DNA from 2 places in the Caulobacter sp. GW822-FHT01G02 genome. Region 2 is predicted to be linked to the other one. Evidence: riboswitches for the same ligand, from Rfam matches in the RefSeq annotation. Region 2 holds a riboswitch; the other holds the start of a gene.
What was found. Region 2 has a riboswitch for glycine ahead of gcvT (glycine cleavage system aminomethyltransferase GcvT). Riboswitches for the same ligand answer to the same signal wherever they lie in the genome.
Positions count from the first base shown of each region.

Region 1 (15,066 bases), on a different contig from region 2:
TGACGAACGACGTCTTGAGCGGCGCCTTGTCCTTCATCTCGTAGCCGTCGAAACGGACGCCGGCGGTGACGTTCAGCTCCGGCGTGATGTCCCAGCTGTCCTGAGCGCCGAAGGTCAGCTGATCATAGTCGAAGCTGGCGCTGGCGTCCGACAGCTTGCCCGTGATCGAGTACTGGTACAAAAGCTGGCCGGCCTGGCGGGCCTGGAAGTCCGCCAGGGAGTCGAAATAGTAGGTGCCCAGCGAGTTGGCCACGAAGGTGTTGCTGATCTTCAGCCGGCTGTAGGACGCGTGCAGCTTGAAGGCGTGGTCGCCGAGATTGTAGCGGGCGACGAATTCGGCGCCGTACTGCTTTTGCCCGACGACGTCGGCCTGGCTGAAGGCTTCGGTGCCGAAGACCAGTCGCGGCGTCCCCGTCTGGGTGCACTGGTTCAGCGAACCGACGGCGACCGGGTCGAGGCAGACGGTGATATCGCTATAGCCTGGCGAGCCGAACGAGATCGGGACCTTCATCGAGTCGCGGTAGTTGACCCGCACCTCCGTGCTGAAGGCGTTGGTCCAGCGGGAGTTCAGCTGCAGGACGTGGGTCTCGACCTTTTCCGGCTCATGGGTGGCGTAGGAGCCCAGGCCCAGGCCCGGCGAGGTGATCGACGAGGTGCCGCCGCTCAGCGCGACCGTCTCACCCTTGTTCTGGATGGTCGAATAGGACAGGCGCTGGTTGTCGCTGATGTTCCAGTCGAGCTTCAGCGTCCATTTCTTGTCCTTTTCAGGACGGCTGGTGAGCACGCCGAGCGTGTCGTAGCCGTAGACCGACTTGGCGATCGAGGTGACCTGATCGACCTGGGCCTGGGTCAGGTTCGGAATGGCGTTGCCCGAACCGGGCGGGCCGAAGACCGACGGGACGGTCTCATCGAGCTTCTCGTAGGCGAACGCGAAGAACAGCTTGTCCTTGATGATCGGCCCCGAGATGAAGGCGTTGCGCGTCTTGGAGGTCATCTCCTGCGAGAAGCTGCTGCCCTTGGACTTCGTGCCCATCAGGCTGTCGTCCGAATAGGTATAGCCGGCGGCGCCGGTGAACTTGTTGCCCCCCGAGCGCAGAACGACGTTGATCGAGCCGCCCTGGAAATCCCCTTCGGAGATGTCATAGGGCGCGATCTTGACCGACAGCTGCTCGATCGCGTCCAAGGGGATGGGGCCGCGCGCGCTGGGCAGGCCGCCCTGGTTCAGGCCGAAGTTGTCCGAGAAGCGCACGCCGTCGACCGAGAAGCGGTTGGTCCGGCCGTTCTGGCCCGCGATCGAAACGCCGCGGGTGCTGGGGTTGAACGAAGCGAACGGATCGCGACGGGCGATGTCGCGGATATCGCGAGACACCGAGGCTACGCTGGCGATGCTGTCGCGATCGAACACCGTGACCAGCGGGCCGCTCTTTTCCGCCCGCGTGGCGGTCACCACCAGGGCGTCGACCTGCGTGTCGCCCACGGCGATCGGCAGGACATAAGGCTGACCGACGCTCAGGAAGAGATTCTGCGAGGTCACCGGCGGGAAGCCCGGCGCGGTCACCGTCACGGTGTAGGGGCCGCCTGGACGCAGGCCGGTCAGGTTGAAGGCGCCGGCGCTGTTGGTGGTGGCGTTCGCGGTCGTGCCCGAGGGCTCGTGCACGGCGCTGACGCTGGCGTTGACGGCGGCCGCGCCGCCGGCGGTCACCGAGCCCCGGATCGAGGAGGTCGTCTCCTGGGCGACGACCGTCGTTCCGGTGGCCGCCAAGGCGAGCGCGATGGCGCTCGCGGCATAAAGATGTCGCATTTGGGTCCCCTTGAGATGGTGGGCCACGGTCCCCCCGAGCCACACCGAACTGAAGTCGTTACGCCCGCCGCGCCTATGGCCGCGCCTACGCGCCAATGCGCGCGGCGAACCGTGAAGCGGAGTTTGCGGTGTTTCCCCCAACGGTCGGGACACTTGACGCGTCCTCGCGGCTGGACCGACCGCCAGGGCCGATCCGCCGTTTCAGGTCGTTACTTCCCGTCGCCGGGAATCTTGTCGCGATAGACGGCCCAGTTGCCCGAGAGCTCGTCGACGACCTTGCCGGCCACCACGAGGGCGGCGTAGGCGGCGGCGTCGCCGACCCCGGCATATGGCCGGTTCATGCTGTCGACCGGGCTCTCGCCCGGAGCCTGCTGCGAGTAGTTACTGGCGGTGCGCAGAACGACCAGCCGATCGTAGTCGGCCTTGCCGACCACGGTGAGCCGCCGCAGCGCGTTGGCGACGCCGGTGTCCTCCATGGCGGTCATCACGAACCGGCTCTTGCCGCCACTGAAGTCGGTGGCGAGCTTGGCGTAGCGCTTGGTCAGCATTTCGCCGTGCCAGTAAGCCTGGCCGGAGATTTCGTCGCCAGTCAGCACGAAGGGCGGCTTGGAGCCGTTTGGATAGCTGGAGAAGCGCGCCCGCGCCGTCTTCAGCGCGTCGGTGTCGGGAAGCTGAATGCCCTTCGTCAGCCCATAGGCCCAGTCACGCAGGCCGACGTTGAGCGGATAGTAGACGCTGCTGGGGCGGTCGGCGCGCGGCGGCTCGAACGGCGGATAGCCGCCCGTCCATTCCGGCGGGGCCTCGCGCGGATCGACCCACTTGCCGAAATCGACGTCGATGACGTTGCCGATCCACGCCGCCGACCCGGGCGAGGCCTCGTTCGGATTGACCCCGGCGATGGCCGCGATCACCCAGTAAGCCTTGGAAAGGTCGAAGCGCGGATCGGTCGCCAGGGCGAAGGTGGTGATGGCCGCATGGTTGGTGCCCACGCCGGTGCGGACGATCAGGACGCCCTTCGCCGGATCGTAACCCAGCGGCGCGACGCCGTTGGGGAAGTCCAGAGTCTGGGGCGCCTTGGCCATCCAGGCCTTGTCTTCCAGCGCATAGGCCGTGACGACGACGACCCGGATCGGGATGGGCGCGGTGACCGCGGACGCGGCGGGCGGCGAAACCGGCGCCTGCGCCAGGGCCGACGTCGCCGTCACCCCCGCGAAGGCCGCGGCCAAAAGGGATCGGCGTGTCCAGGCGGACAAGTTCAACATGATCGCAAATTCCCCCAACTCGGCCCTGTAACGCTACGCGAAGACCCCGGCGCCGCGGCGGATCGCCGGGGACGCTGAAACCCTTGTTCTGGTCGGATGCAATGGCGTCGGGCGCGCGCCGGTCAAGCGAGCGGGAGAGTGGAAATAAATTCTTACTTCATGTGACGCCGGACCGGGCAACCCTGCGCCCGCCCTGCTGCTTAGGGCAGCGCCAGGAGGCCGCTCGCCGGCGGCGACGCCGCCAAGCCCCATACGCCTGGCCATCCCGCTCCCGGCGCGACATGCTTCAGATCTTTTCGAGACTGGGCGTCATGCAAGGTCGAGGTTTTCCACGAGCGCTTCTTCCGGCGCTTCTCCTGCTCTCGGCGGCCGCGCCGCCGCCGTCCGCCTTCGAGGTCGTCGCGCTAGGCGTCAACGGCGGCGTGGAAGAGCCGACGAGCGCCTACCATATCGTCGCCCATGGGAACCGGTCGGGCGTGATGTGCGACGCGGGCACGCTTGCTTCGGGCCTGGATCGGGCCGTGCGCAAGGGCCGCTACCCAGGGGCGGACTCGCGCGGACAGGTGATGGACTCCATCGCCGCCTATCTGATCACACACGCCCACCTCGACCATGTCGCGGGTCTTGTGCTGGCGTCTCCAGACGACACCAAGAAGGACATCATGGGCCTGCCGCAGGTGAACCAGGCGCTCGCGGATCACTATTTCAACTGGGTCGCATGGCCCAACATGGGCGACCGCGGCCCCCCGCCACACATCGGCAAATATCACTACAAGGACCTGGAACGTGGCGGGACGCCCACGCCGATCGCTGGAACGGGCATGACCGTCACGGCCTACCCGCTGTCACACGGAGGGGTGACGTCGACCGCGTTCTTGCTCCGGAGCGGACCGGACGCCTTCCTCTGCCTGGGCGACACGGGTCCCGACGCGGTCGAACACTCGACGAACCTGGAAGATCTTTGGCGCGCCGTGGCCCCGTTGGTGCGGCAGGGGCGGCTGCGGGGAATGCTGATCGAGGTCTCGTACCCCGACCCGGTTCCAGCCGCCCGGCTCTACGGGCACCTGACCCCGATGTGGCTGAACACCGAGCTTGAGACGTTGCGCGGCATGACGCAGGACGACGCTCGCATGCGGGCGTTGCCGATACTCGTCACCCACATAAAGCCTTCGGGAGCGGCGCGATCGAGCCGTACGTTGGTAGAGCGGCAACTCGAAAAGATCGGCTTCTTCAACTTCATGATCGCGGAGGAAGGGCGCAAATACGCTCTTTAGCCGCCGGATCACGCAGCCTTCGCGTCGACCATCTGTCCGAGGCCCTCGCCCGTCAGGCGTTCACCCGCCTCGCGAAAAAGGCCCGGCGCAAGCCGGGCCAGGTGATTGGATCTCTCAAAACCCGCGAAGGCATGAAGCCCTCACAGGCCTCCTTCTGAGAGCCCTCCGACCGTATCTGGAAGAAAATAAGTCGCGACCAAACCGCTGAGGTTGCCGTTCAATCATATTGCGCGAACGCGAGGCACGGGCTGAGTGACCGATTGGCAGTCGAGCGTCGCGCGTCACGACAGGATCGGGCCGTATGACGTGCTCGACCGCGATCCGGCCGGAGCCAGGCTCATCGCCGCCGATGGCCCGCGGCGAATGTCGAATCGATCAACGACCAGCGCCGGCGACCCGCGCGGGCTTGAGGATATGGGTGAACGCAGAAACGAGGTTCGGCCGCTTCAAGAGCCAAGGCCCGAAATCATGTCTGTTCAGGCCGACATCAGCCACCGACCTAGTTGCCCGTAGAGCCAGCCAGCGTCTTCGCCCACGCCTCAGGCGACAGTTCTGGCCCCGCATAGGCGGTGGCGAAGTAGGTCTTGAGGTCACCGGCGAAGGGCCAGTCAGACCCGGCGACGAAACGATCCGGACCGATCCGGCGGATCAGGGCGGCCATCCGGGCGCGGTCCTCGGGCGTCGCATTGTCCTTGAAGACCTGGGCCAAGTCGAAGCGGACGTTGCGGACGCGACCCGGGTCCTTCTCGAATGTGTTGGCGAAGGCGCCCAGGGCGTCCAGCGTCGCCGCGTCGATCCCGCCCCAACCCGCCGCGTGGGCGATGACGACGGGCTGGCCGCCGGCGGCCGGCAGGACCTGGTCGATGAAGGCTTCGACGTCCCGCGCGCCATAGTCGGCCTCGCCGGTGCGCATGTGGATCATGATCGTCCAGCCGTTGGCGGCCGCGGCGCGGAAGACCGCCGCCAGCTTGGCGATCTGGGCCGGATCGCGCAGGTCCACGCCGGAATTGGTCAGGTGCAGCTTCAGCCCCGTCACCGCGTGGTCGCCCTTCCAGCGGGCGATCTCCGCCAGGGCGTCGGGGGCCGTCGGATTGACGCTGACGAAGGCGGCGAAACGATCGGGCCGGCTCCGCGCGAGGGCGACCGTGAAGTCATTGGCCTCGCGCACCACCCGGGCGGCGTCCGGCTGGGGCGGGCCCAGCGGGCTCTCGGCCAGATAGGCCGTCGACATCAGCCAGCCCTTCTTGATCCCCGCGCCGTCCATCGCCTTCAGGGCGTCGGCGGCGGTCAGCGGCGCGGTGAAGCGCGGGTCGCACGGACTCTTGCGCTTGGGGCTGGCGCAATAGGCCGGGAGGATCTCGAGGATCGCCGGCGAATGGACGTGCATGTGGTGGTCGATCGCCGGCCCCGCCCAAGCCCGGCCACTCGAAAGCAACAGCGCCAAGGCGGTCGCGCAACGCAAAAGGCTCGACAAGGTCATCAATCCTTCCAGGGAAAAGGCGCGGAACCTCGGTCCCGCGCCCTCGCCCGCCCTACTGGCCCAGCAGCGTCTTTCGCCAGAACATGATGCTGGTCCAGAAATAGTAGTCGTCGTTCTCCTTCTTGCGGAAAACGTGACCCTCGTTCTTGGCCAGGATGTGCCAGACCGAACCGCCGTTGGCGCGGACGGCCTTGATCATCTGGTCGGCCTCGGTCGGCGGCACGCGCGGGTCGGTCCCGCCCGTGGCCACCAGCAGCGGCGTGGTGATCTTGTCGACGCTGGTCAGCGGCGAGATCTTCATCAACTGCTCGCGCTGCTTGGGATCGCGCTCGTCGCCGTACTCAACCCGGCGCAGGTCGCGGCGATAGGCCTGGGTGTTCTCCAGGAAGGTGACGAAGTTGGAAATCGCCACGTAGCAGTTGGCGCCCTTGAGGCGCGGGCTGTAGTGCGTGGCCGAGGCGTAGCACATGTAGCCGCCGTACGAGACGCCGTTGACGGCGAAGCGGCTGGCGTCCAGGGCCGGGTTCTTCTCCAGCGTATCGAGGAAGGCGCCGATGTCCTTCACCGAGTCCTCGCGCTTGAACGGGCCGTTGTCGAGATTGACGAACCGCGCGCCATAGCCAGTGGAGCCGCGTACGTTCGGGAAGAACAGCGCGATGCCCAGTTCGTTCAGCAGATAGTTGTTCCCACCCAGGAAGTCGGGCCGGGTCTGGCCTTCCGGACCGCCGTGGATGTCGACGATCAGCGGGCGCTTGCCGGGGAACTTGGCCGGGTCGGGCTGATAGAGGAAGCCCGAGACCTTCTCGCCGTCGAAGCTGGCGACTTCGACCAGCTTGGGCTCGACGTTCAGGCTGGGGTCCAGGCCGCCGGTCTCGCTGTGGGTCCACTGGGTGACGGCCAGGGTCTTGGGATCGATCGAGAAGGCGTCGCCCGGCACCTTCGCCGAGGCCATGCTGAGACCGATCTCGCCCCACGGCGCGATGTCGATCGCCGCGCCGATGCTGTAGGGGATCACGCCGGCCGGCAGGCCCGTCACCGGGCGCACCGCGCCGGTGGCCAGGTCCAGCACCCGCACGCGCGACACGCCGGCCTCGTTGATGGCGTAGACCGCGAACGAACCATCGGGCGAGACGGCGAAGTCGCTGACGTCCCAGCGCGGCTCCTTGGAGACCGGGACGAAGCCGCCCTTGCCGTCCAGCTTGCCGAGGCGCTGGAAGTCGGAGCCCTTGTTCGAGGTCAGCCAGACCGAGCCGTCGTGGGCGTATTTCGGATCGACGTACGAGACCTTGGCCTTGGGATCGGTCAGGGGCTTCATCTTGCCGCTGGCCAGGTCCAGTTCGTAGACCATGGCCTCGTTGACCGACATGCGGTTCAGCACCAGCGCCTTGGCGCCGTCCGCCGAGAAGTCGGCGACGTTCCAGCCGCCGCCGGTGACCTGGGCGACCAGGCGGTCGGTCTTGGGGTCCTTCGGGTCGACGACATAGAGGTCCATGTCCGCGCCGTTGCGGCGCGACGAGGCGTAGCCGACGAGCTTGCCCTCCGGCGACCAGGCGCCGAACCAGTTGCGGCTCTTGCCGTCGGTGATCAGGCGCGGACGGCCGGCCTCCAGCACGTAGAGCTGATAGAACTCGTCGCCGCCCTTGTCCTTCTGGATCACCAGCGTCCCGCCCTTGGGCGACAGGGCCGCGGCCAGGATCGGCTCGTTCTCGAAGCTGATCTGGCGGCGGTCGCCCTCGGGCTTGGCCACGACGTGGACCTGATCGGAACCGCCGAAGCGGGTCTTGATCAGCATCGAGCGGTCGGCGGTGTTCCAGCCCAGGAAGTTGGCGTGGCGCGCCTGCAGATACGGCGCGGCGGCCGCGACCAGCTCTTGCGGAATGGCCGGCGCGCCGTCGACGACGATGGCGGCGGGCGGCGCGACGGTCTGGGCCGCCAAAGGCGTGGCCAGCGGAGTCGCGACGGCGGCGGCCAAAAGGGCCAGCGCCAAGGCTTGACGAGAGATCATCTGGAGAATGCCTCTGAAGAAAGGGGGAGCGCCGCCGGCGGGGGGAGCTAGGGGAAGCAACCGGCGGCGCGATGTCGGGCGGGCTTAGAAACGCATCCGCGCGCCGACGGTCACATAGCGACCGATCACGTCGTAGTAGGGCGAGTACAGCGACGAGACGGGCGGGTCCTTGTCGAAGAGATTGGTCGCGTTGGCGTAGAGCTCGACCTCATGGCCCATGACCTCGGGCAGCTTCGCCTGAACGCCCAGGTCGACATAGGTGTAGGCCTTGATGTGGCCGTTCACGAGGTCGACCGTTCGGTTGTACGTGCCCGGCGAGATGTAGCGCGCCCGCAGGTTGGCGCTGAACACCTTGCCCGACCAGTCGAGCGCCGCGGTCATCCGGCTCTTGGGCGTGCCCAGGCCGAACGAATAGCCTTGCGACTTGACGTACTCGATCTTGCTGACGCCGTCGTTGGTGGTCAGGCTGTTGACCCAGGTCATCAGCCAGCGGGCGCGGATGCGGCCGGGCGCGTCGGGGATCAGGCGGTCGAGATTGGTCGCGTACGAGATCTCGGCGTCGACGCCGTCGGTCTTGTAGTTGGCCAGGTTGACATAGGTAGAGACGATCCGCGAGATCCCGCCGGTGGCGTCGCGGGTGACCCGCGAACACATGTCGGCATTGCCGTTGGCGCAACGCGTGACGATGTCCTGCGCCGAGACCGTGGTGATCACGTTGTCGATGTCGATGTCGAAATAGTCGACCGAGATGTTGAAGCCCGGCAGGGCCGGCGGCGAATAGACGAAGCCGGTCGTGAAGGTCTTGGCCGTTTCAGGCGTCAGGTTCGCATTGCCGCCGCCATTGGTCAGCACGTAGACGCTGGAATTGGTCTTCGGGTCGACGATGGTGTTGTAGCCGGTCGTGCTGGTGGTGAAGAGTTCGGTCAGGTTGGCCGAGCGGATATCGCGCGACTTGGTGATCCGCCCCCGGAAGCCCGGGAAGAACTCGTTGGTGGCGCCCAGCTTCCACGACCAGATCGAGCCGGTCGTGTTGTAGTCGGACACCCGCGCGGCGGCGTTGACTTCCAGCTTGTTGAAGACGGGCACGTCGCGGACGACCGGCACCAGCACTTCGGCGAAGGCTTCCTTGACGCTGTAGTCGCCGGCCATGGCCGAGAAGCTGAAGGTGGTGAAGGCCTTGGCCGCGTCCAGGGCGCCGACCGTGCGATTGACCGACTCCTTGCGGGCCTCCGCGCCGACGGCGACCGAGACCGGGCCGGCCGGCAGGCTGAAGGGCTCGCCGCGCAGGCTGAAGCCGCCGACGTCCAGCTTGCTGGTCTCGCGCTGGCTGGGCGTGCCGGTCACATAATCCAGCGCCGCCTTCGAGGGCGCGCCCTGGCCGAACAGGTTGATCGGCACGCAGTTGGTCGAGGCGTTGGTCAGGGCGACCCGGCAGATCGGCTGGCCGGTGGTCGGGCTGATCACCGAGTCGACGGCGTTGGCGTAGTTCTGGGTCAGGAAGAACCCAGGGGTGTCGATATTGTTCTCGTTCTCGCCGTGGCTGTAGTAGGCGCTCCAGCGCCAGCCGTCGCCGAACGCGCCGTCGAACGCGATAGTCCCCTGGGTCGAAACGCGCTCGAAGTCGATCGTCGGATAGGCCTCGGTGTTGAAGCGGCCCATGGTGAACGAGGTCTGTCCCGCCGCCGCCAGGGCCGACTTCACCGCCGTCGGCAGATAGGCGTTGTCCGACTTGATCGTCAGGTTGCCGCGGTTGTGGTCCCCGAACCAGATGTAGTTGTTCCACATCCGCGAGCGGCGCAGCTCGGCCGTCATCTTGATCTTGTCGGTCAGGTCGTAGGTGACGCTGGCCATGGCGGCGTAGCGCTTCTGCGGCGTGACGAGGGGCGAGAGGTCGTCGTTCGAAGGGCCTTCGCCGCCGACCGAGTTGGTGCCGATCACCGTGCCGGCGTTGAAGGTGCGCAGGCTGCCGTCGGGATTGAAGGCCTGGCCCTTCAGCACGCCCGACATGATCAGGCCGCCGTAGGCCGCGTTCGAGAAGCCGACGTCCGGGGCCAGCACGAAGCGGCCCGCGCCGTTCGAGACCGTGGCCCAGCGGCCGATGTTCGGCCGGCTGTTCTTCGGGATGACGCCGTCGTTGTCGATGTATTCGCCGCCGATCACGAAGTGGCCGCGGCCGTCGGCGAAGCTCTTGCCCGCCGCCGCCTCGAGGCGGACCTGCTTGGCGTCATGGTACGAGGACTCGCCCGCCTCCACGCCCAGCTTCAGGCCGGTGAACGTGCGGTCGATGCTGATGTTGACCACGCCGGCCACGGCGCCGGAGCCCCAGGCGGCCGAAGCGCCGCCGGTCACGACGTCGACGCCCTTGGTCAGGACGCTAGGGATCAGGTTCAGGTCATTGTCGCCCGAGAAGCGGCGGCCATCCAGCAGCACCAGGGTGCGGCTGATGCCGAGGCCGCGCAGGTCGACCGGCGCGTTGCCCGCGCCCGTGTTGGTGCCGGTGGTCTGGGCCGACGTCGTGGCGCGGAACTGCGGCAGGTCGTTCAGGGCCGCGGCGATGTTCGGGCGGGCGCCGACGCTCAAGTCCTGGGCGGTGACCCGCACCGTCGGGGTGGGCGCCTCGAAGCCGGCGCGGTCGATGCGCGAGGCCGTGACGATGATCTCTCCGACGCTGGTGTCGTCGGTCTTGGCGGAGCCCTGGGCGGCGTCCTGAGCGAAGGCGGCGCCGTGCAGGGCCAGGACGGCGGGAACCAGGCTGCAACCCAGCAGCAGTCCCCGGCGAGTTTGGCGTGAAATGGTCAAAGTAAGATCCCCTATGTTTCAGCAGTCGACAGTCGCTCTCTCCCGCGCGCCCGCTTGTTCGGTCGCGTCGGTCGCGTCGCTCGGGAAGACGCGCGCCTTCCCGGACTCCGCCAGGCGGTTCCTCTGCCCCCGCTGTCCCTTGGCCTGAGAGATTCAGGCGCGGTCGCGCCCTTGCTCCTTCGGCGAGGCCGCTCACTTGTGGAGCGGTCCTGCTTTCCAGCGTCCTCGTGCTCTGCGGTCCCTGTTGCCTGAGCGTTTCCGGGGCGGTTGCGCCTTCGGCGTCGGGCTGACCCGATCTCTTCCGCGAGAGCCAGGCCAGTACGACCGGCTCGCCCCATCGCGTCAAAGCGTCGAAATCCGGTACAATGTTGCCCGGCGCGCGATGAGGACGAAAGGAATCCCCCTGAGCTCAACCGGTGGGCACGACGCGCGTTCGTCCGTCGCCGCGCGATCCGCGAAGGTGACAGGTCGGTGACAGCTTGGGCTGATCGGGACCAGGGGCGAAAACCGCGAAGCTTTCGTGAACCTGGCCGGATGTGATTATTTTTTAGGCGAACTCTGGACTATATTTAAGCAGCATCAGCGATCGGCGGACGCGGCTTTCCAGCGCGCCAGCAATTCAGCGCGCCGCCCCTGGTCGAAATTGGCCAGTAGGGCGGGACCGACACGGATCGGCCGGCCGGCCGCGCCCAGCGCCGGCGCGCCGCCGGTGGGGCGGATCGGCGTCAGCCTGGCCTGGGCCAGTCGCCTCTGCCCCTCGTCCGACATCAGATAGTCCAGAAACACCCGGGCCGCCTTCGGATGCGGCGCCGAACGGGTGATGAAGGCCACGCGCGAGAGCGACAGGTGATAGTCGCTGGGCACGACATAGCCGATGTCGGCGTTGCGATGGCGCGCCCACCAGTCGGCGTAGAAGCCGTTCATGTCGTAGGCCAGATCGTGCGCGCCCGACAGGCTGGTCAGCAGCGGCGCGCCCGGGACGAACAGGCCCGGCTCCGATTTGGCCAAGGCGTCGTACAAGGGCCAGGCGTCCGGATAGGCCTGCAGGTCGCTCGACAGGTACATGAACCCGACCCCGCTCTTTTCGGGATCGTACATGGCGATCTTGCCGCGCCAGCGTTCGGGGTCGGCGCGCAGGGCCGCCAGCAAAGCGGCGTGGCTGCGCGGCACCTCCGACTCCTTCAGCGCCTTCCTGTTGTAGGCGAAGACGATCGGCTCGGCCGTCACGCCGAAGCCCTGGTCGCGCCAGACGGCCCAGGCCGGCAGGCCCTTGGCCTCCGGACTGCGATAGGTCTGGGCGTAGCCGTCGTTGATCAGCTTGACCTGGATGTCCATCGACGAACTCCAGGCCACATCGGCGACCGGCGCGCCCGCGTCCGTCTCGGCGATAAGGCGCGCCTGCATCGGTTTGGCGGCCAACTCGACGAAGCGGACCTTGATCTTGGGAAAGCGCTCGCGGAAGCCCTCGCCGATCACCTGGTGGACATCGGTGTTGAGATAGACGACGAGCTCGCCCTCGCGCTCGGCGGCGCGAATATCCCAGCCGCTGGTCGCCTGTCCGATCGACTTCGGCGCGCAGCCGGCCAGGGCCGCCGTCAAGGCCAGCGCCGCCATGATCGCCACGGGCCCGCGTCTCTTGACCTGATGAGGCAATCGGCGTCGGATGATGACCTCCCCTGCGTGTTCGGTTCCTACATCCCCGATGAAGATACTGGTTGTCGAGGATGATCCGCCTCTGCGTCGCTCCCTGACCGCGACGCTGGAGAGCGAAGGTCACGAGCCCGTCTGCGCCGAAACCGGCGAGGCCGCCCTGGCCCTGGCCCTGGCGCATGGGGCCGACTTCGACGCCGTCGTCCTGGACATCGGCCTGCCCGACATCGACGGCTTCGAGATCCTGGGCCGGCTGCGCCGCGAGGGCGTGCTGACTCCGATCGTCATGTTGACCGCGCGCGACGCGGTGCGCGATCGCATCGCCGGCCTGGACATGGGCGCGGACGACTATGTGCTCAAGCCGTTCGACCCGTTCGAGCTGGTGGCCCGGGTGCGGGCGGTGGCGCGGCGCAAGGGCGGCTACGCCACCCGGACGGCCCATGTCGGCGCCCTGGTCTGCGACTGGGAAGCTGGCGCGGCCTGGATCGGCGAGCGGCGGCTGGACCTGCGCCCGCGCGAATGGGCCGTGCTGAAGGCCCTGGCCGCGCGTCCCGGCCGGGTCGTCGAGCGCGACCGCCTGGCCGCCGACGTGTTCCCCGACGAACAGGCCCCCTCGCCCAACGCCCTGGACGTCCATGTCGGTCGACTGCGACGCAAGCTGGCGCCGGACGGCCCGCGCCTGAGTACGCTGCGGGGCGTGGGCTACCGGATCGACCCATGAAGGCCAAGCCTTGGAAGGGCGGCCGCCCCAGCCTGGTCGGCCGCCTGCTGCTGGCGCAGGTCGTCCCCCTGGCCCTGCTGGGCGCGGCGCTCGCCCTGGCCGGCGCCCTGGCCGCTCGCGCGGTCGTGGAGAAGTCTTCCGACCGGCTGCTGGCCGGATCCGTGACCTCGATCGTCGCCCAGATCGGCGTGCGGGACGGTCAGGCCCAGGTGGCCCTGCCGCCCTGGTCCCTGGCCCTGCTGGACAGTCCGGAGCGCGACGCGGTGTTCTACGCGGTGCGCCAGGGCTCGCGCCTGGTCACCGGCTATGACGACCTCCCCCGCCTGCCCGCGCCCGCGCCGAACGAGACCAGTTTCAGCTATGCGAGGATGCGCGGCTACGAGGTGCGGATCGCCCAGTCGACGGTGATGGTGCCGGGCGTGCGCGAGCCCGTCGTGGTGGCGGTGGCCCAAAGCCTCGACTCCCGTCGCGCCAGCGTGCGCGAGCTGCTGTCCACCCTGATCGGCCTGCCCGTCCTGCTGGTCGCCGTCGCCGCGGTCCTGGTCGTGCCCGCCGTCGGCTGGGGCCTGGCGCCGCTGCGCCGCCTGACGGCCGATCTTAAGAGGCGCGCCCAGGCTTCGCGCCCGGACCTCGCCCCGATCGACGCCGCCGACACGCCCGCCGAACTGTCGCCGGCCGTCGAAGCCTTCAACCACCTGATGAGCAGCCTGGAGCGCTTCACCCGCGCGCTGGAGCGCTTCTCGGCCGACGCCTCGCATCAGTTGCGGACGCCCCTGTCGGTCATCGTCGCCAACCTCGCCCTGCTGGAGCGCTCGGCCGCCACGCCGCGCGACAAGGCCCTGCTGGGCGACTCGCGAGACGCGGCGGCCAACCTGCGCCAGGTGCTGACGCAGTTCCTCGCCCTGGCCCGTTCCGAGGCGACCGCGGCCGATGGCGAGGCCGATCTCGCCGCCCTGCTAAAGACGATCCAGGTCGAAGCCGCCCGCGCGTTTCCCGAGGTCGAACTGCTGACGCGCCTGCCCGCCGACCTCGGACTCGCGCGCGGCAACGCGGTGCTGATCGGCGAGGTTCTGCGCAATCTGGTCTTCAACGCCTGCGCCTATGGCGGGGGAAAGGTGCGTATCGTCGCCAGGATGGACGGAGACGGACCCAGGGTCGTGATCTGGGACCGCGGCCCCGGACTGGACCAAGACGCGCTGCGCGACGTGTTCGCGCCCTTCAACCGGGGGAGCGCGGGCCAAGGGTCGACCGGCGCGGGCCTGGGCCTGGCCATCGTGCGCTCGATCACCCGGCGCCTGGACATCGATCTCGAACTGCGCGCTCGCCATCCCAGGCCGGGCCTGGTCGCCGACCTTCGCTTCCCCACGGGATAGCATCAAGGAGACGCCGTAGCGTCGGGAGCGGGCGCTGGCGACAGCGCCGATCAGGCGGATGGCGGGAGCAGGAGTGGCTTCATCCTGGCTCGCCATGCTCACCGGCGCGACGAGTCTCCCTATGCCCAGCGTATCTGGCTGATGAGGGACCCTCTGGCGGCCATTCCAGATCCGGCGCCTTGGGACACGGACAGCGCCAGGGCCTTTGGCCTCGGACCTGAAATCCGAGTCGTTGAGGTCAGGCGCGGCGAAACCAGGTGACGCCAATCGCTCCACGGAACGGCCAGCCTGACGTTTCACCCCTGGCCATTACAATAGTTTTCGCTATCCTTTGAATCATCAGAAGGAGGATCCCCTTGAGCATTCATCGCATGACACCCGAAATCGGGGATCCGATCACGCCGATCTCGCCCGGATGGACGGTCCTGGAAGGCGAACCGACGATGTGGACCTGGTTTGAGCACCAATCCGAGGACGGCTCGCTGGTCGAGGGCACGTTCCGCTGCACGCCCGGGACCCTGCGCGCCGAATACTCCTACTACGAGTATGTCGTGATGCTCGAAGGCCGGATCGAGATCACTCCGGACGGCGGTGAGACCGTCGTGGTCAAGGCCGGGGACGCCTTCGCGGTCGAAGCTCACCACAAGGGCGTGTGGAAGGTGACCGAGGCCGTCCACAAGCGCTTCCTGCTCAAGATCAAA
Region 1 covers NZ_JBXAON010000012.1:59,525-74,590, forward strand. The annotation lists gene AC1RNC_RS25050 (TonB-dependent receptor) at 1-1,801, opposite strand, end outside; gene AC1RNC_RS25055 (hypothetical protein) at 2,011-3,063, opposite strand; gene AC1RNC_RS25060 (MBL fold metallo-hydrolase) at 3,375-4,337, shown strand; gene AC1RNC_RS25065 (amidohydrolase family protein) at 4,837-5,817, opposite strand; gene AC1RNC_RS25070 (S9 family peptidase) at 5,870-7,822, opposite strand; gene AC1RNC_RS25075 (TonB-dependent receptor domain-containing protein) at 7,907-10,621, opposite strand; glycine riboswitch at 10,752-10,843, opposite strand; glycine riboswitch at 10,847-10,935, opposite strand; gene AC1RNC_RS25080 (ABC transporter substrate-binding protein) at 11,201-12,235, opposite strand; gene AC1RNC_RS25085 (response regulator transcription factor) at 12,324-12,992, shown strand; gene AC1RNC_RS25090 (sensor histidine kinase) at 12,989-14,365, shown strand; gene AC1RNC_RS25095 (cupin domain-containing protein) at 14,722-15,066, shown strand, end outside.
Region 1: another riboswitch for glycine. It lies ahead of AC1RNC_RS25075 (TonB-dependent receptor domain-containing protein); the one in region 2 lies ahead of gcvT (glycine cleavage system aminomethyltransferase GcvT).

Region 2 (15,066 bases):
ATAGTCGGCGTGGATCACGCCCGACGGCAGGTTGCGCGGCCACATCAGGGCCAGCTGCGCCAGGTCGCTGTCGATGGTCGCCGACAGGCCGGGCTTGAGGTCCTCGGCGGCCTTGCGGTGCTTGGAAAACAGCGGCGACCAGGCGCTTTGGCCCAGGTCGTTGGCGCGGCGGCCGGGATAGCCCTCGCCGGCCAGATGCAGCCAGGCCAGTCCCTCGCCGGCTTCGCGGCAGTGGGCGACGGTGGGCTTGCGCACCGACAGGCCGGGCAGGAACTCGACGATGGCGGCCGGCTTGCCGCGCAAGGTCGCCAGGGTGGCGCCCTTGCGGTCCGGGATCGGCCGGGCGCTGGGATAGCCCCTGTCGGCCAGCCAGGTCAGCAGGTTCAGGAAATAGGGCAGATCGTCGGCCCTCACCCGCCGCTCGTAGACGGTGAGGATATAGCGACCCTTCTCCGTCTCGAGCAGGAAGTTGGAGTTCTCCACCCCCTCGGCGATGCCCTTGAAGGCCAGGGGCAAGCCCAGGTCGTAGCCCGCCAGGAAGGCTTCGAGTTCAGCGTCGGTGATGTCGGTATAGACGGCCATGGCGTCGGGATGCTCGACGGGAGGCCGGCGGTCAAGGGTGTGGGCAGCCCTCGTCCTTCGACAGGCTCAGGATGAGGGCTACTTTTGGCGCCGCTGCGGTAGAAACCTCATCCTGAGCTTGTCGAAGGACGAGGTTTCGGCTCCGCCCAGTTTAGGCCGTCAGCAGCCTCGGCAGCTTGAACGTGATCGTTTCGCGGGCCTCGACCAGTTCCTCGACGGTGGTGTCGAAGCGCGCCGAGATGGCGTCGATGACGCCCTGCACAAGATCCTCCGGGGCCGAGGCGCCGGCGGTCAGGCCCACGCGCGAGACACCGTCGAACCAGGTCCAGTCGATGCCGTTGGCGTCGTCGATCAGATAGGCGGCGGTGGCGCCGGCCTTCAGGCCGACTTCCTTCAGGCGCACTGAGTTGGACGAGTTCTTCGAGCCAACCACCAGCACCAGTTCCGACTGCTCGGCCAGGTGCTTGACCGCGTCCTGGCGGTTGGTGGTGGCGTAGCAGATGTCTTCCTTGTGCGGAGCGGCGATCCCGGGGAAGCGCTCGCGCAGCAGGGCCACCATGTCGGCGGTGTCGTCGACCGACAGGGTGGTCTGGGTCAGGAAGGCCACGTTGGCGGCGTCCTTGGGTTCCCAGGCGGCGGCGTCCTTGATGTCCTCGATCAGGGTGACCGAGCCCTCGGGCAGCTGGCCCATGGTGCCGATGACTTCCGGGTGGCCGGCGTGGCCGATCAGCACGATCTCGCGGCCGGCGTCATAGTGCTTCTGGGCCTCGACGTGGACCTTGGAGACCAGCGGGCAGGTGGCGTCCAGATAGATCATCTGGCGCGATTGGGCCTCGGCCGGCACCGACTTGGGCACGCCGTGGGCCGAGAACACCACCGGGCGGTCGTCGGGGGCCTCGGACAGTTCCTCGATGAACACCGCGCCCAGGGCCTTCAGGCGGTCGACCACGTGGCGGTTGTGGACGATCTCGTGGCGCACATAGACCGGCGCGCCGAACTTCTCGACGGCGCGTTCGACGATCTGGATGGCGCGGTCCACGCCGGCGCAGAAGCCGCGCGGGCTGGCCAGCACGAGCGAGATCGGGCGACGAACCGGCATGGGGGCGGGCGTATGGGCGTTCATGGGCGGAAACTAGTCGTTCGGATGGTCCGGCGCCAGGAGTCTGCGTCGTTGCGACGTCACGCATATGCCTTTATCAGGCTGCATGACGCCGAAGGGGCTGCATGGTCCCGCTTGGCTCTTCTTTTTCTCGAACCGGACGTTTCATGCGCCGCATTCTTCCGCTCGCCCTCAGCGCCATGATGGCCGTCTCGTTCGTCGCGACGGCGACGACTGTTCATGCGCAGATGGGGCCCGGCGGCGGCCAGGGCGGTGGCCCCGACGATGACGGCGGCGCCGCGAAGAAGAAGAAGCGCGACGAGGAGTGGAACCAGCCCAAGGCGCCGCTGCAGCAGCTGCGCAACGCCGGCCCGTGCCCCTATGTGAAGGTGCTGTACGACGCCAGCCGCTATGTCGAGTTCAAGGACGGCAAGGAAGCCGCCAACCAGGCCGGCTTCACGGGCGAGATCCAGAGCATCTCGTCGGGCTGCGCCTACAAGGCCAACGAGCCTATCAGGATCCGCATCGAAGCCCTGTTCCAGCTGGGCCGCGGCCCGCAGGCCGAGGGCGACAAGCACGTCTATCGCTACTGGGTCGCCGTCACCGAGCGGAACCAGTCCGTGATCGCCAAGGAATATTTCGACCTGCCGGTGACCTTCGCGCCTGGCAAGGATCGCGTATACGCCACCGACACGATCGAGCAGATCACCATTCCGCGCGCCGATGACAAGGTCAGCGGCAGCAACTTCGAGGTCCTGTTGGGCTTCGACGTGACCCCGGAAATGGCCGCCTTCAACCGCGACGGCAAGCGCTTCCGCGTCAATGCCGGTCAGGCCGCACAGGCTCAGCAAGCTGGGCAAGCAGGGAACACCACCAAGCAATGAACGATTTGAAGCGGTCCCTGAGCGAGGCGGCCGCGGCCGCTTTCCAGGCCGCCGGACTGCCTCCCGAATTCGGACGCGTCACCGCCTCCGACCGTCCCGACCTGGCTGATTTCCAGTGCAACGGCGCCCTCGCGGCCGCCAAGAGCGCCAAGCGCAATCCGCGCGAGATCGCCGTGCAGGTCGTCGATATCCTCAAGGGCGACCCGCGCCTGGCCTCGGTCGAGATCGCCGGAGTCGGCTTCATCAACATGCGCGTCAGCGACGAGGCCCTGTCGGCCCGCGCCCGCGAGATCGCTTCCGACGATCGCGCCGGCGCCCAGCTGCTGGAAAGCCCGCGCCGGGTGCTGGTCGACTATGCCGGCCCGAACGTCGCCAAGCCGATGCATGTGGGCCACCTGCGCGCCTCGATCATCGGCGAGTCGGTCAAGCGGCTGTACCGCTTCCGCGGCGACGACGTGGTGGGCGACGCCCACTTCGGCGACTGGGGCTTCCAGATGGGCCTGCTGATCAGCGCCATCATGGACGAGGACGCGTTCATCAACGCCCTGATGCAGAAGCTTCCCGAGGCTCCGCGCGGCTTCAGCGCCGCCGACGAGGCCAAGGTGATGGCCGAGTTCGAGAGCCGCATCACCCTGGCCGACCTCGACCGCATCTATCCGGCCGCCTCGGTGCGCCAGAAGGAAGATCCGGCGTTCAAGGAGCGCGCCCGCAAGGCCACCGCCGAGCTGCAGAACGGCCGCTTCGGCTATCGCCTGCTGTGGCGTCACTTCGTCAATGTCAGCCGCGTGGCCCTGGAGCGCGAGTTCCACGCCCTGGGCGTCGACTTCGACCTTTGGAAGGGCGAGAGCGACGTCAACGACCTGATCGAGCCGATGGTCCGCCAGCTGGAGGACAAGGGCCTGCTGGTCGACGACCAGGGCGCCCGCATCGTCCGGGTGGCCCGCGAGGGCGACAAGCAGGACGTGCCGCCGCTGTTGGTGGTGTCGTCGGAAGGCTCGGCCATGTACGGCACGACCGACCTGGCGACGATCCTGGACCGCCGCAAGTCGTTCGACCCCCACCTGATCCTCTACTGCGTGGACCAGCGCCAGGCCCTGCATTTCGAGACCGTGTTCCGCGCCGCCTACCTGGCCGGCTACGCCGCCGAGGGCTCGCTGGAGCACATCGGCTTCGGCACCATGAACGGTGCGGACGGCAAGCCCTTCAAGACCCGCGCCGGCGGCGTCCTGAAGCTGCACGACCTGATCGAGATGGCCCGCGAAAAGGCCCGCGAGCGCCTGCGCGAAGCCGGCCTCGGCGCCGAGCTGACCGAAGAGCAGTTCGAGGACACCGCCCACAAGGTCGGCGTCGCGGCCCTGAAGTTCGCCGACCTGCAGAACTTCCGCGGCACCTCCTACGTCTTCGACCTCGACCGCTTCACCAGCTTCGAGGGCAAGACCGGACCGTACCTGCTGTACCAGTCGGTGCGGATCAAGAGCGTGCTGCGCCGCGCCGCCGAGGCCGGCGCCGTCGCCGGTCGCATCGTGATCCGCGAACCTGCCGAGCGGGACCTGGCCATGCTGCTGGACGCCTTCGAGGGCGCTCTGCAGGAGGCCTATGACAAGAAGGCCCCCAACTTCGTGGCCGAGCACGCCTACAAGCTGGCTCAGTCGTTCTCGAAGTTCTACGCGGCCTGCCCGATCGTCAGCGCCGACACCGAGGAACTGCGCGCCTCCCGCCTGAGCCTGGCCGAGACCACCCTGCGCCAATTGGTGCTGGCCCTCGACCTGCTCGGCATCGAAGCGCCGGAACGGATGTAGGGTTCGAGTCCCTCGCGGCGGTTGCAATCGCCGCGAGGGCGCACGACAGTCCCGGCCGCGCTTGCGTGTGTCGGGAGGGGTTATGAACAAGTCCGTGGTCGCCATGTTGATGGCGAGCGCCTGCGTCAGCGCGATCGCCGCGCCGGCCTTCGCCGAGAAGGCCAAGCCCAAAACCAACAAGTTCGCCGACGCCACCGCCGGCCTCGAACGCAAGGACGGCCTCCTGCCGGTGTTCGTCGACAAGAAGGACGGCAAGATCCTGGTGCTGCTGCCCAAGCCGGGCGCGGACGGGATCGCGGGGCGCTATATCTACCAGACCTATCTGCGGTCGGGTCTGGGCTCGAACCCGACGGGTCTGGACCGCTCGGCGCCGGGCGACACCCAGATCATCGCCTTCCGCCGCGTGGGCGGCAAGGTCATCGCCCAGTTCGAGAACTGGGGCTTCTCGGCCGCGCGGGGTTCGGTCGACGAGCAGAAGGCGGTGGCCGACTCGTTCCCGATCTCCAGCGTCTGGTCGAACGCCATCGAGGCTGAAAGTCCGGACGGGGGCCTTCTGGTCGATGTGACCAGCTTCCTCACCCGTGACGCCCAAGGCGTCGCCAAGACGCTGAAGCGCGGCAAGCAGGGCGACTTCCGTCTGAACGACAGCCTGTCCTACGCCGACACGGGGGCGGTGAACGTCTTCCCGCTGAACGTCGAGCTGGAGGCGGTCGAGACCTTCGTCGGCGACGATCCGGGTTCGGAGGTTCGCGGCATCGTCCCCGACCCGCGCAACGTGACCCTGGCCCTGCACCACTCGTTCGTGGCCCTGCCCGAGCCGGGCTATCAGCCGCGCCAGAACGATCCGCGCGTGGGCGTGATCGACCACACCGTGGCCGACTATTCCGCGCCGCTGGGCGAGCCGCTGGTCTATCGGCTGGTCCACCGCTTCCGGCTGGAGAAGACCGATCCGACCGCCGCCCGCTCGCCGGTCAAGAAGCCGATCGTGTTCTATGTTGACCGCGCGGCGCCCGAGCCGGTGCGCTCGGCGCTGATCGAGGGCGGCCGCTGGTGGAACCAGGCCTTCGAGGCCGCAGGTTTCATCGACGCCTTCAAGGTCGAGCTGCTGCCCGAGGGCGTCAGCCCGCTGGACGCTCGCTACAGCGTCGTCAACTGGGTCCACCGCCAGACGCGCGGCTGGTCTTACGGCCACGCGGTGGTCGACCCGCGCACGGGGGAGATCATCAAGGGCGACGTGCTGCTGGGCTCGCAGCGCGTCCGCCAGGACCGGCTGATCTTCGAGGGACTGGAAGGCGCGGCGGCCACTGGCCAGGGCGGCCCCAACGATCCGATCGAGATCTCGCTGGCCCGCATCCGCCAGCTGTCGCCGCACGAGATCGGCCACTCGATCGGCCTGCAGCACAACTTCGCCGCCAGCACCTATGGCGACCGCGCCTCTGTGATGGACTATCCGGCCCCGAGGATCGCCATCAAGGGCGGCCAGCTGGACTTCTCCGACGCCTATGGGCGCGGGATCGGCGCCTGGGACAAGTTCGTGATCGACTGGCTGTATGGCGTCGCCCCGGCTGGCGTCGACGAGAAGGCCTGGCTGAAGGCCAAGGCCGACAAGAGCCAGGCCGACGGCCTGCGCTATGTCTCCGACGAGGATGCGCGCGGGCAGGACACGCCGCATCCGGTCGGCGCGGTCTGGGACAACGGTTCCGATCCGGTCGTCGAGCTCGACCATCTGATGGCCGTGCGCAAGATCGCGCTGGACCGTTTCGGCCTGGCCAACCTGCCCAAGGGCGGGTCGGTGGCCGATCTGCGCCGCGTGATCGTGCCGATCTATATCTTCCACCGCTATCAGGTCGACGCGACGGCCAAGCTGGTCGGCGGCGTCGACTTCACCTACGCCGCCGAGGGCGATGGCCGGGAGGCCAGCAAGATCGTTCCGCCCGCCCGCCAGGCCGCCGCCATCGACGCGCTGCTGAGGACGCTGGCGCCCGCCGCGCTGGACCTCTCCGACAAGACCCTGGATGTCCTGACCTCGGGCCAGTCGCAGGGCGCCGACAAGGCCAATGATGTCGAGACCTTCGGCCAGGGGCCGGTCTTCGACCTCCCCGCGACCGCCGACGTCGCCGCCGACCTCGTCTGGGGCGACCTGTTCGCGCCGGCGCGCCTGAACCGTCTCATGGAGGCCAAGCGCCGCGATCCGGCCCAGCCGGGTGTCGAGGGGCTGTTGGACAAGGCCCTGGCCTTCGCCGCCTTCGATGGCAAGGCGACGGGCCGCCAAGCCGAGCTGGCGCGTCGCGTCCGCCAGAGGATGGTGGTCAACCTGGCCAACGCCTTGGGCGACAAGGACCTGTCCCCGACCGCGGCCGCCGTGATCCGCGCGCGTCTGGCCGACTGGGGCAAGGGCCTCAAGGCCGTGACCGCAAGCGACGCCGCCGACCGCGCCCAGGCTCGCGCCCTGGCTGGCGTCGTCACCGATGAAAGCGGCGACCGCCTGGCCGGGCTGATCGAGGAAGGCAAGGCCAAGGTCGTCATCCCGCCCGGCCCGCCGATCGGCGAGGACGACTGGTTTGTAGGCTTGAACCTCTAAGTTGTCCGATCTCCCCGGCGAATGCCGGGGCCCAGATCGAAGCCAAGCGCGCTAGTGGTTCTGCTCGTCGCGTGGGCGCGAGCACGTCCGACTCTCATGATGAATCCGGGCCCCGGCATTCGCCGGGGAAATCGGAGTTGAAAGAAGCCGGTCCAGCTTGACTCTGAGGTGACCCTCCCGCATCACCCCGAAGACCCTCGCGGGAGACATCGGGATTCGCTCCCGAGGCCGAAGGCGCAACCGCCCCGGAAACGCTCAGGCAAAAGGACCGCGCGGGTTTAGGAACGCTGGAAAGAGGCCTCCCGAAAGGGCGGCTCGCCGAAGGAGCAAGGCCAAACCCGTCCGGCAGAGGGGCGAGGCCGGAATCTCTCAGGTCCAAGGGACAGCGGGGGCGACTTGCCGGCGGACGCCGGTCCCGTCGCCGACCCCGCTTGGAGCCTGTCCAGTGTCCGATCAAGACCTCAAGAAGACCCCGTTGTACGAGGCCCACGTGGCGCTTGGCGCGCGCATGGTGCCGTTCGCCGGCTACTCGATGCCGGTGCAGTACAAGGACGGGGTGCTGAAGGAGCACCTCTGGACCCGCGAGCACGCCGGTCTGTTCGACGTCTCTCACATGGGCCAGGCGCGTATCCGGGGCGAGAACCCGGCCAAGAGCTTCGAGAAGGTGGTCTCGGCCGACTACCAGGGCCTGAAGGCCGGCAAGCAACGCTATGGCGTGCTGCTGAACGCCGAGGGCGGGATCATCGACGACCTGATGACGGCGCGCCCCGACAACGACGGCCTGTTCGTGGTGGTCAACGGCGCCTGCAAGGACAACGACTACAAGATCATCGCCGAGGCCCTGGCCGGCGAGGCCACGGTGACCCGCCTGGAGGACCGCGCGCTGCTGGCGCTGCAAGGTCCGCAGGCCGCCGCCGTCCTGGCCGCTCATGTTCCGGAAGCCGCCGGCATGGTGTTCATGGACACGCTGGCCCTGACCGCCTTCGGCGTCGACGCGATCATCTCTCGCTCGGGCTATACGGGCGAGGACGGCTATGAGATCTCGGTTCCGGCCGACGCCGCCGAGCACATCTGGGACACCCTGCTGGCCGATGAGCGCGTCAAGCCGATCGGCCTGGGCGCGCGCGACAGCCTGCGCCTGGAAGCGGGCCTGCCGCTGTACGGCCATGACCTGGACGAGACGGTCTCGCCAATCGAGGCCGGTCTGAACTTCGCGGTCGGCAAGTCGCGCCGCGAGGCTGGCGACTATCTGGGCGCGGCCCGGATCGCCAAGGAACTGGCCGGCGAGCTGTCGCGCGTCCGCGTCAATCTGAAGGTGCTGGAAGGCGCGCCGGCCCGCGAAGGCGCCGAGATCGCCGACGAAGCGGGCAATGTCATCGGCAATGTGACCAGCGGCGGCTTCGCCCCCAGCCTGGGCTTCCCCATCGCCATCGGTTTCGCCCCGCCGGCCTATGCGGCCGTGGGGACGAAGCTCAAGGTCATCGTTCGTGGAAAGGCCGCCGCCGCTGAAGTGGTCGCCACCCCGTTCGTCGCCAACCGTTACGTCCGCAAACTCTAATCAAGGGCCCAGGCAATGCGTTTCACCAAAGATCATGAATGGGTCATCGTCCAGGGCGACGTGGCCACCGTCGGCATCACCGCCTACGCCGCCGAGCAGCTGGGCGACGTGGTGTTCGTCGAGACGCCCGAGGCCGGCAAGGTCGTCAAGCAGGGCGAGCAACTGGCCGTCGTCGAAAGCGTCAAGGCCGCCTCCGACGTCTACGCCCCGGTGTCGGGCGAGGTCGTCGAAGGCAATGCCGAGCTGGGCGATGCGCCGGAAACCGTCAACGCCCTGCCGGAAAGCGGCGGCTGGTTCGCCAAGATCAAGCTGAGCAACCCGGCCGAGGTCGACGCCCTGATGGACCGCGACGCGTACGAAGCATTCCTGAGCACGCTCTAGCTCCACCGCCGTAGACACCCCCCATCCCCGCCCCTTCCCCCATTGAGGGGGAAGGGAGAAGGACCGAAAGATGCGTTACCTCCCCCTGACCCCCGAAGACCGCGTCGAGATGCTCGGCGCGATCGGCGCCAAGTCGATCGACGACCTGTTCATCGACGTGCCGGCCTCGGCCCAGCGTTCCGGAACCGTCGACCTGCCGCTGCACGCCGGCGAGATCGAGGTCGAGCGCGAGATGGCCGGCCTGGCTCGTCGCAACCGCTCGGCGGGGGAGGGACCGTTCTTCTGCGGGGCCGGCGCCTATCGCCACCACGTGCCCGCCACGGTCGACCACATCATCCAGCGGTCGGAGTTCCTGACCAGCTACACGCCCTATCAGCCGGAAATCGCCCAAGGCACGCTGCAGGTGCTGTTCGAATTCCAGAGCCAGGTCGCGGCCCTGACCGGGATGGAGGTGGCCAACGCCTCGCTCTATGACGGCTCGACCGGCGCGGCCGAGGCGGTGATGATGGCCCAGCGCGTCACCCGCCGGAACAAGGCGGTGATGTCGGGCGGTGTCCACCCGCACTATGTCGAGACCATCGAGACCCTGGCCCACGCGGCCGGCGTCAGCACCCAGGCGATGGCCCCAGCGATCGACGCCGAGGACGCGGTGATCGCCGCCATCGACGCCGACACCGCCTGCGTCGTCGTCCAGACCCCGAACGTGTTCGGCACGGTCACCGACGTGACCCGGATCGCCGAGGCCGCCCAGGCGGCCGGCGCGCTGCTGATCGTGGTAACGACCGAAGCCGTTTCGTACGGCCTGCTGAAGTCGCCCGGCGAGATGGGCGCCGACATCGCCGTGGCCGAGGGCCAGTCGATCGGCAACGGCCTGAACTTCGGTGGCCCCTATGTCGGCCTCTTCGCCTGCAAGGAGAAGTTCGTCCGCCAGATGCCGGGCCGCCTGTGCGGCGAGACCATCGACGCCGATGGCAAGCGCGGTTTCGTCCTGACCCTGTCGACCCGCGAGCAACACATCCGCCGCGACAAGGCCACCTCGAACATCTGCACCAACAGCGGTCTCTGCGCCCTGGCCTTCTCGATCCACATGAGCCTGCTGGGCGAGACTGGCCTGCGCCAGCTTGCCGCCCTGAACCACCAGAAGGCGGTCGCCCTGCGCGACGCCCTGAAGGCCGTGCCGGGCGTCGAGATCCTGACCCCGCGCTTTTTCAACGAGTTCGCGATCAAGCTGCCGAAGGATGCGGCCGAGGTCGTCGAGACCCTGGCCGGCCATGGCGTCATCGCCGGCGTGCCGTTCTCGCGCCTCGACGCGGACGCGGGCCTGAACGACGTGCTGCTGGTCGCGGCCACCGAGACCACGCTCGATATCGACATCCCCTTCTTCGCCAAGATCCTCACCAAGGCGGTGGCCCAATGAGCATGAACAACGTCGGCCGCCCCACGCGTCCCGAAACCGCGAACGACGCCGCCACCGGCCACGAGACCCTGACCGGCGGTCGTGGTCTCCTTCAGGACGAGGCCCTGATCTTCGAACTGGACGGCTGGAACAAGACCGGCGTCGACCTGCCGGAAGCCGCCGCCCCGTCGAGCGACCTGGCCGGCCTGCTGCGCGCCGAGCCCATCGGCCTGCCGGGCCTGTCGGAGCCCGAAGCCGTCCGCCACTACGTGCGCCTTTCCCAGAAGAACCATGCCATCGACCTGGCGCTGTATCCGCTGGGCTCGTGCACGATGAAGCACAACCCGCGCCTGAACGAGAAGATGGCGCGGCTGCCGGGCTTCTCGGACATTCACCCGCTGCAGCCGCAGTCGACCGTGCAGGGCGCCCTGCAGCTGATGGACCGTCTGGCCCACTGGCTGAAGACCCTGACCGGCATGCCGGCCGTGGCCCTGACGCCGAAGGCCGGCGCCCACGGCGAGATGTGCGGCATGCTGGCCATCCGCGCGGCCCACGAAGCCAACGGTCAGGGCCACCGCAAGACGGTGCTGGCTCCGACCAGCGCCCACGGCACCAACCCGGCCACGGCGGCCTTCGTCGGCTACACTGTCGTCGAGATCGCCCAGACGGAAGACGGCCGGGTGGACATGGCGGACCTGGAGTCCAAGCTCGGCGACCACGTCGCGGCGATCATGGTCACCAACCCCAATACCTGCGGCCTGTTCGAACGCGACGTCGTCGAGATCGCCCGGCTGACCCACGCGGCCGGCGCCTACTTCTACTGCGACGGCGCCAATTTCAACGCCATCGTCGGCCGGGTGCGCCCGGGCGACCTGGGCGTCGACGCCATGCACATCAACCTGCACAAGACCTTCTCGACGCCCCACGGCGGCGGCGGTCCGGGCGCGGGTCCTGTGGTGCTGTCGGAGGCTTTGGCGCCCTTCGCGCCGACGCCCTGGCTGGTCCACGGCCACGACGGCTTCACCCTGGTCGAGCACGCCGGCGAAGAGGGGGCCAAGACCGCCTTTGGCCGCATGAGCGCTTTCCACGGCCAGATGGGCATGTATGTCCGCGCCTACGCCTACATGCTCAGCCACGGGGCCGACGGCCTGCGGCAGGTGGCCGAGGACGCCGTCCTCAACGCCAACTACATCAAGGCCCGCCTGAAGGACGTGATGAGCCCGGCCTTCCCGGACGGTCCGTGCATGCACGAGGCCCTGTTCGACGACAGCTGGCTGGAAGGCACCGGGGTGACCACGCTCGACTTCGCCAAGGCGATGATCGACGAGGGCTTCCACCCGATGACCATGTACTTCCCGCTGGTCGTCCACGGCGCGATGCTGATCGAGCCGACCGAAACCGAGAGCAAGCAGGAGCTGGATCGCTTCATCGAGGCGCTTCGCCTGCTCGCCGGCGCGGCCAAGGCGGGCGAGACGGAGCGCTTCAAGGGCGCGCCGTTCCACGCTCCGCTCCGCCGCCTCGATGAGACCCTGGCGGCCCGCAAGCCCCGGTTGAGGTGGAAACCTGTGGCCGCGGCGCCACTAGCCGCTGAATAGCAAATTCCATACCCCCCTTGCGACGGCAGGGCGCCTTTACGGCGCCCTGTTGTCTCCACATATCGGGGGGGCGCATCCGGGCTGACTGGCTTTTCCAGGGAGCAAGCGGCGCGCAAGCCCGTTTCGTCCTCCCATGACTGCTTTCGCACTCGCCATGCCGCGCGCCCAACGCACCGCCGATGACCTCGCCCGCGAGCTCGTCGCGCGTTTTCTGCGCGTCATTCTGGTGACACTGGGTGTGCTGCTGGTCATCGGCGGCATACTGATCGCGCCGCTGCCCGGCCCCATGGGGCTGCCGCTGACCGTGGTCGGCCTGATGCTGGTGCTGCGCAATTCGTTCAAGGCCCGCAAGCAGTTCGTCCGCTTCCAGCACGCCCACCCCAAGCTGATCTTCCCGCTGCGCCGCCTGCTGCGCCGCGAGCCGGAAGTCGTGCTGGTGGCCTGGCAGCAGGCCCTGCGCGTCGAGCGCCTGATCGTGCCGCGCAGGTGGCGGGTGGCCGTTCGCTGGCGCAAGTCGCTGAAGCAGCGCGCCGTGAAGCGCAGCCAAAGGTGAGCGCGGTCGCCACGATTGACGATATTAAGCACAAGGTTCGCCGCCGTGCGCGGCTGGCCCTGCTGCTGCGCGAGTCCGCCGCCCGCACCTTCCGCTGGATCGCCATCGGCTTCGGCACGCTGGTGATCCTGGCCGGAGCGGTGCTGACGCCGCTGCCGGGGCACCTGGGCCTGCCGCTGCTGGTCATCGGGCTGATGATCGTGCTGCGCTACTCGTTCGCCGCGCGGAAGACCTTCATCCGCTGGCAGAAGCGCCACCCCAAGCTGGTCTTCCCGATCCGCCGCCTGATGCGCCGCGAGCCTGAAGTGCTGCTGGTCGTCTGGCAGCAGATGCTCCGTACCGAGAAGATGGTCCTGCGCCGCGCCCGCTGGCGCCTGCTGAAGAAGACCCGCAAGCGCGTGAAGAAGTACGTCGCGCGGAAGATGGCGAAGACGGCCTAGGGACGGGCGTCGGCTTTCGGGCCAAGTTGAACGTTGGAGCGAGGCCGGCCTCATCCTATTTGCTTGCTATGGTGGGCTCCGCCTCAACATAGTCTTCGCATGACCGACGCGCACACGTTGAACATCGCCGCCCACGTCTCGACCGGGGCGCTGGCCCTGCTCATCGGTCTCATACCGTTGTTCTGCCGCAAAGGCGGTCCGCTGCATCGCTGGTCGGGGCGCGCCACCGCGGGATTGGGTCTTGTGGTCCTGTCCAGCGCGGTGCTGGCGGTGATCCTGTTTCGACCGCCGGCGCCGCTGGTCGCCGCGACCCTCACGGCCGGGTATCAGTATCTCAGCGGCTTGCGGACCTTGTCGCTCAACCGGCGCGGGCCACGCCTGCCGGACACCCTGCTGTCGACCCTGGGCGTGGGGATGGCTCTGCTCGTGGCTTTCCAGATGGGGCGAGGCACGGCGTCCTGGACCCCGGCCATTGGCTACACGACCATCGGCTATCTGCTGACGATGACGGCCTATGATCTAAGCCGGTCGCTGTGGGTCGGGGCCTGGTATCGCTGGGTCCGTCCCCTGGATCACGGCGTGAAGATGATCGGCTTCTACTTCGCCATGCTTTCAGCCGGGGTGGGCAATCTGCTGGCCGAGTGGCAGCCGCTGAGCCAGGTTCTGCCATCCGCTGTCGGTATGGCGATGATGATCGGCTTCGTCATCTGGTACGGCCTGCATCCCATCCGCCCCGGCGCTGAAAGCCGGGCCTGACGTCCGTTTTTCACGCCAGGACCGACACTTCGTCCGAAAGCGTGATCCGAGGTCCGGTATCCGGCCGGCGCCGATAGCTGTTCCCCACCCGCGCCGGATCTTGGCGTTGCTGATGAATGGCGCTCGCTTCTGGGCAAAGGCGGCCTTGGAAGATCCGCCCGTCGGCGCCTTTCATCTCGGGGCCAGGCTGCCGCGCGGAGGGGGGTTCTAAGCCGCTAAGCGCGCGGCGTCGGCGTCGATTGTGAAGTGCCCCACGCGGCGTGTCAGTTCATGCGCCTCGTCGGCCAGCGAGCGGCTGGCGGCGGTTGATTCCTCGACCATCGCGGCGTTCTGTTGGGTGACTTGATCCATCTGGTTGACGGCAATATTGACCTCGCCCAATCCCTGCGACTGCTCCTGAGCCGCGGCGGCGATCTGCTCCATGACCTGGGCCGATTGTCGGACGCCCCCGACGATGCGCTGGAGCGCCTCGCCCGTCTGGTTGACGAGCAGCACGCCGTTCTCCACATGACCGGAACTGGCCAGCATGAGGCCCTTGATCGCTCTGGCCGCTTCCGCGGAGCGCTGGGCCAGGGCCCGCACTTCCTGCGCGACGACGGCGAAGCCACGTCCGGCGTCACCGGCCCGAGCCGCCTCCACCCCAGCGTTCAGGGCTAAGAGATTGGTCTGGAAGGCGATCTCGTCGATGACGCTGAGGATTTGCTCGATTTCGTGCGACGACTTTTCGATGGCGCTCATGGCGATCACCGCCTCGGCGACGATCGCGCCGCCGCGCTCGGCGTCGTCGCGCGCGGTCTGGACCTGAGTCCTGGCCGAGGCGGCGCCGTCGGCCGAGCGGCGGACCGTCGCCAGCAGTTCTTCAAGCGCGGCGGCGGTTTCTTCGATGCTCGCGGCCTGGCGTTCGGTGCGCTGGGCCAGCTGATCGGCGGCCTTGCTGATCTCCGATGAGCCGCCAAGGATGCTACGCGCGCCGCCGTCGATGGCCGCCATAGCGATGTTGAGGTGCTGAATGGCGGCGTTGAAATCCTCTTTCAATTTGGCGGCGGTGGCGGGAAATCCGGTCTGGATCTGATAGGTGAGGTCGCCAGCCGCGAGGCGATCCAGCGCCACGCCCAAATGTTCCACCACGATGGCCTGTTCGCGGGCATGGGCGGCGCGCTCGGCGTCATGGATCACGCGATCGCGTTCGGCCGCTTGGCGCTGATCCTCCGCCCTATGCTCCACCTTCAGCTTGTCGATCGCCGATTGCTTGAAGGCCAGCACCGCATCGGCCATTTGCCCGATCTCATCGCTTCGTCCGACCGCGGGCACTTCGACGGTGTTGTCGCCGGCCGCCAGGCTCCGCATCGTGGCGGTCATATCGCGGACAGGGTTGGCGATCGCCCGGGTCAGAAGCCAACCCATGGCGCAGGCAAGGCCGATCGTCAGCACGCCGACAACGC
Region 2 covers NZ_JBXAON010000007.1:201,777-216,842, reverse strand. The annotation lists gene thrB (homoserine kinase) at 1-582, opposite strand, end outside; gene ispH (4-hydroxy-3-methylbut-2-enyl diphosphate reductase) at 734-1,681, opposite strand; gene AC1RNC_RS20565 (Tat pathway signal sequence domain protein) at 1,849-2,565, shown strand; gene argS (arginine--tRNA ligase) at 2,562-4,364, shown strand; gene AC1RNC_RS20555 (zinc-dependent metalloprotease) at 4,447-6,945, shown strand; glycine riboswitch at 7,136-7,226, shown strand; gene gcvT (glycine cleavage system aminomethyltransferase GcvT) at 7,391-8,503, shown strand; gene gcvH (glycine cleavage system protein GcvH) at 8,519-8,884, shown strand; gene gcvPA (aminomethyl-transferring glycine dehydrogenase subunit GcvPA) at 8,955-10,301, shown strand; gene gcvPB (aminomethyl-transferring glycine dehydrogenase subunit GcvPB) at 10,298-11,875, shown strand; gene AC1RNC_RS20530 (hypothetical protein) at 12,009-12,428, shown strand; gene AC1RNC_RS20525 (hypothetical protein) at 12,425-12,868, shown strand; gene AC1RNC_RS20520 (hypothetical protein) at 12,968-13,624, shown strand; gene AC1RNC_RS20515 (methyl-accepting chemotaxis protein) at 13,832-15,066, opposite strand, start outside.